Regions from separate parts of the Enterobacter sp. Taxon_8 genome, predicted to be linked through region 2. Evidence: predicted binding sites of a transcription regulator. Region 2 holds the regulator's gene; each other region holds the start of a gene.
What was found. The regulator PurR, encoded in region 2, represses purine synthesis genes. The targets are predictions, from matches to a motif close to CANGCAAACGTTTGCNTG.
Positions count from the first base shown of each region.

Region 1: a site for PurR is predicted at 1,274-1,291, ahead of purH (bifunctional phosphoribosylaminoimidazolecarboxamide formyltransferase/IMP cyclohydrolase). Genes of this name have one in related genera too.
Region 3: a site for PurR is predicted at 1,651-1,668, ahead of cvpA (colicin V production protein). Genes of this name have one in related genera too.

Region 1 covers NZ_CM177989.1:235,628-238,906, reverse strand. Annotated here, with positions in the region: rRNA gene AC4IBF_RS01110 (16S ribosomal RNA) at 1-837, opposite strand, end outside; gene purH (bifunctional phosphoribosylaminoimidazolecarboxamide formyltransferase/IMP cyclohydrolase) at 1,398-2,987, shown strand; gene purD (phosphoribosylamine--glycine ligase) at 3,003-3,279, shown strand, end outside.
Region 2 covers NZ_CM177989.1:2,606,032-2,609,310, forward strand. Annotated here, with positions in the region: gene AC4IBF_RS12280 (MFS transporter) at 1-841, opposite strand, end outside; gene cydH (cytochrome bd-I oxidase subunit CydH) at 1,005-1,094, opposite strand; gene purR (HTH-type transcriptional repressor PurR) at 1,392-2,417, shown strand; gene punR (DNA-binding transcriptional activator PunR) at 2,435-3,279, opposite strand, start outside.
Region 3 covers NZ_CM177989.1:1,314,572-1,317,850, forward strand. Annotated here, with positions in the region: gene folC (bifunctional tetrahydrofolate synthase/dihydrofolate synthase) at 1-870, shown strand, start outside; gene dedD (cell division protein DedD) at 860-1,558, shown strand; gene cvpA (colicin V production protein) at 1,724-2,212, shown strand; gene purF (amidophosphoribosyltransferase) at 2,246-3,279, shown strand, end outside.

The sequences.
Region 1 (3,279 bases), 2.2 Mb from region 2:
ACAACCTCCAAGTCGACATCGTTTACGGCGTGGACTACCAGGGTATCTAATCCTGTTTGCTCCCCACGCTTTCGCACCTGAGCGTCAGTCTTTGTCCAGGGGGCCGCCTTCGCCACCGGTATTCCTCCAGATCTCTACGCATTTCACCGCTACACCTGGAATTCTACCCCCCTCTACAAGACTCTAGCCTGCCAGTTTCGAATGCAGTTCCCAGGTTGAGCCCGGGGATTTCACATCCGACTTGACAGACCGCCTGCGTGCGCTTTACGCCCAGTAATTCCGATTAACGCTTGCACCCTCCGTATTACCGCGGCTGCTGGCACGGAGTTAGCCGGTGCTTCTTCTGCGGGTAACGTCAATCGCTGTGGTTATTAACCACAACGCCTTCCTCCCCGCTGAAAGTACTTTACAACCCGAAGGCCTTCTTCATACACGCGGCATGGCTGCATCAGGCTTGCGCCCATTGTGCAATATTCCCCACTGCTGCCTCCCGTAGGAGTCTGGACCGTGTCTCAGTTCCAGTGTGGCTGGTCATCCTCTCAGACCAGCTAGGGATCGTCGCCTAGGTGAGCCGTTACCCCACCTACTAGCTAATCCCATCTGGGCACATCTGATGGCAAGAGGCCCGAAGGTCCCCCTCTTTGGTCTTGCGACGTTATGCGGTATTAGCTACCGTTTCCAGTAGTTATCCCCCTCCATCAGGCAGTTTCCCAGACATTACTCACCCGTCCGCCGCTCGCCGGCAAAGTAGCAAGCTACTTTCCGCTGCCGCTCGACTTGCATGTGTTAGGCCTGCCGCCAGCGTTCAATCTGAGCCATGATCAAACTCTTCAATTTAAGTTTGATGCTCGTGAATTAAACTTCGTAATGAATTACGCATGTTCACTCAGAGACTTGGTATTCATTTATTGTCCGAAGACATTAAGAATCCATGTCACTTTGAGTGCCCACACAGATTGTCTGATAAATTGTTAAAGAGCAGTGCAACTGCGGCTTTCGCTCACCGTTGCGAGGTGGCGTATATTACGCTTTCCTCTTTCAGAGTCAACCCGTTATTTCAGGATTTTTTCTCTTCAACCGACCGGGCTGTTTGTGAAGTGATTCACATCCGCCGTGTCGATGGAGGCGCATTATAGGGAGTTCGCGAACGACCGCAACCGAAAAGTTGCAAAAAAATGACTGACTGCTGCATTCCCCAGCAAAACCCCGCCTTATACCCTTTTATGCACAAAGTTATCCACAGTGATGCGAAAAAGTGAAAATGTGCGAGCGTTGCGCAAACGTTTTCGTTAAAATGCTCGCGCTTAACAAGGATGCCTCGTCAGGTGTGTTAGATGAGTTTTTCGCAGGAAATTCATCTAACGCTCTCTGTAATCGTGAAATCCAGGGGATTTACCATGCAACAACGTCGTCCAGTCCGCCGCGCTCTGCTCAGTGTTTCTGATAAAGCCGGTATCGTCGAATTCGCTCAGGCACTTTCTGCACGCGGTGTAGAACTGCTTTCTACAGGCGGTACCGCTCGCCTGTTAGCAGATAAAGGTCTGCCGGTAACCGAAGTGTCCGATTACACCGGTTTCCCGGAAATGATGGATGGACGCGTCAAAACCCTGCATCCGAAAGTCCACGGCGGTATTCTTGGCCGTCGCGGCCAGGACGACGCCATTATGGAACAGCACGACATCGCGCCGATCGATATGGTTGTCGTTAACCTCTACCCGTTTGCCCAGACCGTTGCCCGCGAAGGCTGCTCTCTGGAAGATGCCGTAGAGAATATTGATATTGGCGGCCCAACCATGGTGCGCTCAGCAGCCAAGAACCATAAAGATGTGGCTATCGTGGTGAAGAGCAGCGATTACGAGACCATTATTAATGAGATGGATGCCAACGAAGGGTCGCTGACTCTGGATACCCGTTTCGACCTCGCCATTAAAGCTTTCGAGCACACCGCAGCGTATGACAGCATGATCGCCAACTACTTCGGTAGCCTGGTGCCGGCTTACCACGGTGAAAGCAAAGATCCTTCTGGCCGCTTCCCGCGTACCCTGAATCTGAACTTCATTAAGAAACAAGATATGCGTTACGGTGAGAACAGCCACCAGCAGGCTGCCTTCTATATAGAAGAAGAGGTAAAAGAAGCCTCTGTTGCGACCGCTCAGCAGGTTCAGGGCAAAGCGCTCTCCTATAACAACATTGCCGACACCGACGCGGCGCTGGAATGCGTGAAAGAGTTCAGCGAGCCGGCCTGCGTTATCGTCAAGCACGCCAACCCATGCGGCGTGGCGGTAAGCACCTCTATTCTGGATGCCTACGATCGCGCCTACAAAACCGACCCGACCTCCGCGTTCGGCGGCATTATCGCCTTCAACCGCGAACTGGATGCTGAAACCGCACAGGCCATTATCTCCCGCCAGTTTGTCGAAGTGATTATCGCGCCATCGGCCTCCGAAGAAGCGCTGAAAATCACCGCGGCAAAACAGAACGTGCGCGTACTGATTTGCGGCCAGTGGGCAGAACGCGTGCCGGGCCTGGACTTCAAACGCGTAAACGGCGGCCTGCTGGTTCAGGACCGCGATCTGGGCATGGTGACAAAAGCCGACCTGCGCGTGGTGACCAAACGCCAGCCGACCGAACAGGAACTGCGTGACGCGCTGTTCTGCTGGAAAGTGGCGAAGTTCGTAAAATCCAACGCCATCGTCTATGCGAAAGAGAACATGACTATCGGGATAGGCGCAGGCCAGATGAGCCGCGTTTACTCTGCGAAAATCGCGGGTATTAAAGCAGGTGACGAAGGTCTGGAAGTCAAAGGCTCCGCCATGGCCTCTGACGCCTTCTTCCCGTTCCGTGACGGTATCGACGCCGCAGCCGCTGTGGGCATCACCTGCGTGATCCAGCCAGGCGGTTCAATCCGCGACGACGAAGTGATTGCCGCTGCCGACGAACACGGCATCGCGATGATCTTCACCGACATGCGCCACTTCCGCCATTAATTCCCGGAGCTGAAAATGAAAGTATTAGTGATTGGTAACGGCGGACGCGAGCACGCGCTGGCGTGGAAAGCGGCGCAGTCTCCGCTGGTGAAAACGGTCTTCGTGGCACCGGGCAACGCCGGTACCGCACTGGAACCCGCGCTGCAGAACGTGGCTATCGGCGTGACCGACATTCCGGCGCTGCTGAGTTTTGCCCAGAGCGAGAAAATCGACCTGACCATCGTCGGCCCGGAAGCGCCGCTGGTGATTGGCGTGGTGGATGCGTTCCGCGCAGCGGGCCTGAAAATTTTCG
Region 2 (3,279 bases):
TCATGATGACAATCAGCAGGGTTAAGAAGCCCTTCAGCGTCCCGCTCACGGAACGGTCGGCAAATTTCCCGCCGAGATAGTTGCCAATCGAGAAGCCCACGCCAATCAGCACCAGCATCGCGGTCACAAAGAGAGGCGTTGCGTGGGTGATATCGTGCAGTACCGGTGAAATATAGGTATAGAGGGTAAACATCGCCCCTGCCCCGAGAACGGTGGTAAGCAGCGCGGAAAGCACCTGCGGGCGCACCAGCACCGACAGCTCCTTACGCACTTCCGGACGTTCTCCGGCGCTGCCTTTCGGCAGGGAGAAGAACAATGCCACCATCGCGACCACGCCCAGCCCGGCCGTCGCCAGGAAAGACATACGCCAGCCGATCGCTTCTCCCAGCCAGGTTGCAGCAGGAACACCGCCGATGTTAGCGATGGTCAGCCCCATAAACATGGTGGCCACGGCGCTCGCCTGCTTATGTTTTGGCACCACGCTTGCCGCCACGACCGACCCCAGCCCAAAGAACGCGCCGTGGTTGAGGCTTGTCAGAATACGCGACAGCATCAGCGTGGTGTAGTCCGGCGAAATGGCCGAAAGCACGTTGCCGAGGGTGAAAATCGCCATCAGGAAAATCAGCGCATTGCGGCGCGCGCGATGAGAAAGGAGAAGCGTCATCAGCGGCGCCCCCACCATCACGCCGATAGCGTAGGCGCTGATCAACATGCCAGCCGCAGGGATCGAGACGTCCACGCCGCGGGCGATGACGGGCAGTAACCCCATCGGGGAGAATTCAGTGGTGCCAATCCCAAAAGCGCCAATCGCCAGGGCCAGCAGGGGAAAATTGATTTTCATGCGTAAACTCCGGATGCCGTGTCACGTGGTGACACAGAACAAAGAAGCGGAAAGCATGACATCAATCACAAAAAATGAGAAGTTAACAAAATGGCAAAAGATTTTTGCCAGAGAAGTAACAATCCGGGGAGTCGGGAGGGAGAAGGCTCTCCCTCCGCGTAAATCAGTGCAGCGCAGCCGTCAGACCGGCCACAACAATCAGAGCCAGCACAACAACGGTGGTGAACAGCGAAAACTTAAGATCGGAACTCATCAATTTTTCTCCTTTTAATCCCCACACGAAAAGTGAGCTTGCTCATTTTTGCACAGATTACGTCAAAAATCTTCCTGGATTTATACTGATAACCACTTTACCTCTTCCCCTTTTCATCAAGATAGGACAAAATTCCACGCTAAATTTATTAGCGTACCGGCCATTGACCCCCTCCTGACGTCCCGTGTCGTTTTCCCGGCGTGCCGCAATTCAAGATTGCGTGATAAGGGTGAGAGAAGGCAAACGTTTACCTTCAAGTTTTTCAGGAGCTTAGGATATGGTCTGGAGTGACATTTAATGGCAACAATTAAAGACGTAGCAAAACGCGCAAACGTTTCCACTACAACCGTATCACATGTAATTAACAAAACCCGCTTTGTGGCGGAAGAGACGCGCAACGCCGTCTGGGCAGCGATCAAGGAGCTGCATTATTCGCCAAGTGCGGTCGCGCGTAGCCTTAAGGTTAATCACACCAAGTCCATTGGATTGCTGGCGACCAGTAGTGAAGCGGCCTATTTTGCCGAGATCATTGAAGCGGTTGAAAAAAACTGCTTCCAGAAAGGCTATACCCTGATTCTGGGCAACGCGTGGAACAGCATTGAAAAACAGCGCGCCTACCTGTCGATGATGGCTCAGAAGCGCGTTGACGGCCTGCTGGTGATGTGTTCCGAGTACCCGGAATCCGTGCTGTCGATGCTCGAAGAGTATCGCCACATCCCCATGGTCGTTATGGACTGGGGCGAAGCGCGTGCAGATTTCACCGACTCCGTTATCGACAATGCCTTTGAAGGCGGTTATATGGCCGGCCGTTACCTGATCGAACGCGGTCACCGCGAGATTGGCGTGATCCCGGGTCCGCTGGAGCGCAACACCGGGGCGGGCCGTCTTGCCGGTTTTATGAAAGCGATGGAAGAAGCGCTGATCACCGTGCCGGAAAACTGGATCGTGCAGGGCGACTTTGAGCCGGAATCAGGCTACCGCGCAATGCAGCAGATCGTTTCCCAGCCGCACCGTCCGACCGCCGTTTTCTGCGGGGGTGACATCATGGCCATGGGCGCGCTCTGCGCCGCCGATGAACTGGGTCTGCGCGTACCGCAGGATATTTCCGTGATCGGGTATGACAACGTGCGTAACGCGCGCTTCTTCACCCCTGCGCTGACCACCATTCACCAGCCGAAAGATTCGCTGGGCGAAACGGCCTTCAATATGCTGCTCGACAGGATCGTCAACAAGCGCGAAGAGTCGCAGTCCATTGAAGTTCACCCGCGCCTGATTGAACGCCGTTCCGTTGCGGACGGTCCGTTCCGCGACTACCGTCGTTAATCCCTTTACGGGGCCAGCTACGCTGGCTCCCGTAACCATTCCCGGTTCAGCGTTTCGCTGTCCCCCAGATAATCCAGCAGCCAGGCCATGGCGGGCGAGACATCATTTTGTTGCCAGGTCAGGCAGCAGGCCGCGTCCGGGAACGGATTTTCCAGCGTCAGTTCAACCCATTCGCCGGTATTGATGCGCGGACGCGCAAAATGAACGGGCACCATCGCGACGCACAGTCCGGCACTGAGGCACGTCGCCGACGATTCCCAGTCCGGAGCCACCACCCGCCGCTGGTTGTCCAGAAGCCAGGTGATACGCTTGGGCAATGAACGGGACGTATCCTCCAGCACCAGCGAGGGCCAGTTGCGCAGCGTATCGTCGCTAAGCGGCCCGTCCATCGCTGCCAGAGGATGATCGCTGGCCACCACGCATTTCCAGCTCAGCATCCCCATGTCGCGAAAGGCGTAACGTCCCCCGACCGGGATCGCCTGCGTCGCGCCAATCGCCATCTCCGCCCTGCCGTCCGCCAGCGCATCCCACACCCCGTTGAACACCTCCTGCGAGACCCGCAGCTCAACGTCAGAGAAATGACGATAGAAATCGACAATCATCTGTCGGGTGCGTTCCGGCTTCACGATGTTATCCACCGCGATGGAAAGATGTCCCCGCCAGCCGTTGGCGATCTGCTGGCACTGTTCGCGGGTGATCTGCATTTTTTTGATAACAGAACGCCCTTCCTTCAAAAACCACGCCCCGGCGGGCGTCAATTCCACGTCACGATGCCGCCGCTCAAACAGCGGAACCGCCAGCCACTCCTCCAGTTGACGCACCGTGTAGCTGATGGCCGAAGGGACGCGGTGCAGCTCCTGCG
Region 3 (3,279 bases), 1.3 Mb from region 2:
CTGTTTAAACAGGCGCAGCTGGATGTGGTGATCCTTGAGGTTGGCCTCGGCGGACGTCTTGATGCAACCAATATCGTGAATGCAGATGTGGCGGTGGTTACCAGCATCGCGCTGGATCATATCGACTGGCTGGGTCCGGATCGTGAAAGCATTGGCCGCGAGAAGGCCGGTATTTTCCGTGCAAATAAACCCGCCGTGGTCGGCGAGCCGGATATGCCACACACCATTGCAGACGTAGCAAATGAGAAGGGCGCGCGTCTGCTGCGCCGCGGCGTTGACTGGCAGTATGAAGTGCGTGACAACGCCTGGTGCTTTAGCGACGCGCAGGGGGCACTGGATAACTTGCCGTTGCCGCAGGTTCCGCAGCCGAACGCGGCCACCGCGCTGGCGGCACTGCGCGCCAGCGGATTGGTGGTGAGCGAGCAGGCAATCCGCAACGGCATTCAGAGCGCAATTCTGCCCGGGCGTTTCCAGATTGTCAGCGAGTCACCGCGCCTGATTCTGGACGTGGCGCATAACCCGCATGCGGCGGCGTATCTCGCGGGACGTCTCAAATCGTTACCAAAAACCGGGCGCGTGCTGGCGGTTATCGGTATGCTTCATGATAAAGATATCGGCGGGACGCTGGCCTGCATGGAGAGTGTGGTCGATAGCTGGTATTGTGCTCCTCTGGAGGGGCCGCGCGGCGCGAAGGCCGAGCAGCTGATGGAACATCTCGGCAAAGGCGCAATCTACAGTAGCGTGGCTCAGGCCTGGCATGCCGCGATGGCGGATGCTAAACCAGAAGATACCGTGCTGGTGTGTGGTTCATTCCACACGGTGGCACATGTCATGGAAGTGATGGACGCGGGGAGAACCGGTGGCGAGTAAGTTTCAGAACCGTTTAACAGGAACCATTGTGCTGGTCGCGCTCGGGGTGATTATTCTTCCCGGGCTGCTCGACGGGCAGAAAAAGCATTATCAGGATGAGTTTGCCGCTATTCCGCTGGTGCCTAAACCGGGTGACCGCGATGAGCCGGATATGCTGCCCGCGGCGACGCAGGCGCTCCCTGCTCAGCCACCGGAAGGGGCGGCGGAAGAGGTGCGCGCGGGCGATGCCGCAGCACCGTCGCTCGATCCGTCTCGCCTGGCGGCAGCGAGCAGCAGCGATATCGATCCGGTGCCGGTAGAGCAGCCTAAACCGGTTGAAAAACCGAAGCCGGTTGAGAAGCCGCAGCCGAAACCGCAGCGCGATAAAACGGCAGAACAGCTCGCCGCGGCGTCAGAAACCCCACCGCCAGCAAAACCGGCGCAGCAGGAAGCTGCTGCCCCAACGGGTAAAGCCTACGTGGTGCAGCTCGGTGCGCTGAAAAACGCCGACAAAGTCAACGAGGTCGTGAGCAAACTGAGAAGTGCGGGATACCGTGTTTACACTTCACCTTCCACGCCGGTGCAGGGTAAAATTACCCGTATCCTCGTGGGGCCAGAAGCGTCTAAAGACAAACTGAAAGGGTCGCTGGGTGAGCTGAAGCAGATCTCCGGCCTGAGCGGTGTGGTGATGGGCTACAGCGCAAACTAAGTACGACCTGCTCCTTTAAGAGAGAGGCGATAAGCCACGGCGTTGAACATTTTTTCAGCGCCTTTTTTATTTACGCGCGGGAAGGAAATCCCTACGCAAACGTTTTCTTTTTCTGTTAGAATTCGCCCCGAACTGGATGACAGGGCGTTTAATCGTGGGACACATATGGTCTGGATTGATTACGCCATCATAGCGGTGATTGGTTTTTCCTGTCTGGTTAGCCTGATCCGTGGCTTTGTTCGTGAAGCGTTATCGCTGGTGACTTGGGGTTGTGCTTTCTTTGTCGCCAGTCATTACTACACTTACCTGTCTGTCTGGTTCACGGGCTTTGAAGATGAACTGGTCCGAAACGGAATTGCCATCGCGGTGCTGTTTATCGCAACGCTGATTGTCGGCGCTATCGTGAATTACGTGATAGGTCAGCTGGTCGAGAAAACCGGTCTGTCAGGAACGGACAGGGTGCTCGGGATCTGTTTCGGAGCGTTGCGAGGCGTGCTGATTGTGGCCGCGATCCTGTTCTTCCTGGATACCTTCACCGGGTTCTCCAAAAGCGAAGACTGGCAGAAATCGCAGCTCATTCCAGAGTTCAGCTTCATCATCAGATGGTTCTTTGACTATCTGCAAAGCTCGTCGAGTTTTTTGCCCAGGGCATAAACCCTGAGATGTGGCTTAACGAGGAAAAGACGAATGTGCGGTATTGTCGGTATCGCCGGTTTCATGCCGGTAAACCAGTCGATTTATGACGCGTTAACGGTGCTTCAGCACCGTGGGCAGGATGCTGCGGGTATCATCACCATTGATGCAAACAACTGCTTCCGTTTACGCAAGGCGAATGGCCTGGTAAACGATGTGTTTGAAGCCCGCCATATGCAGCGTCTGCAAGGTAATATGGGGATCGGTCACGTTCGTTATCCTACTGCTGGCAGTTCCAGCGCCTCCGAGGCACAGCCTTTCTACGTCAACTCACCGTATGGCATCACCCTTGCCCATAACGGCAACCTGACGAACGCACATGAGCTGCGTAAAAAGCTGTTCGAAGAGAAACGTCGCCACATTAACACCACCTCTGATTCTGAAATCCTGCTCAATGTGTTTGCCAGCGAGCTGGATAACTTCCGTCACTACCCGCTGGAAGCAGACAACATCTTTGCCGCGATTGCCGCGACAAACCGTCAGATCCGCGGCGCGTACGCCTGCGTTGCGATGATCATCGGTCACGGTATGGTCGCCTTCCGCGATCCAAACGGCATTCGTCCGCTGGTGCTCGGTAAGCGCGACCTTGGCGATGGCCGTACTGAATATATGGTTGCCTCTGAAAGCGTGGCGCTGGATACCCTGGGCTTCGAATTCCTGCGCGACGTTGCGCCGGGCGAAGCGGTCTACATCACCGAGAAGGGTCAGCTGTTTACCCGCCAGTGTGCCGATAACCCGGTCAGTAACCCGTGCCTGTTTGAATACGTTTACTTTGCCCGTCCGGATTCCTTCATCGACAAGATTTCCGTCTACAGCGCGCGCGTCAACATGGGCACCAAGCTGGGCGAGAAGATTGCCCGCGAGTGGGACGATCTCGAAATCGACGTGGTTATTCCTATCCCGGAAACCTCCTGCGATATCGCGCTGGAGATCGCCCGCATTCTGGATAAGCCATACCGTCAGGGCTTCGTGAAGAACCGCTACGTTGGCCGCACGTTTATCATGCCGGGGCAGCATCTGCGCCGTAA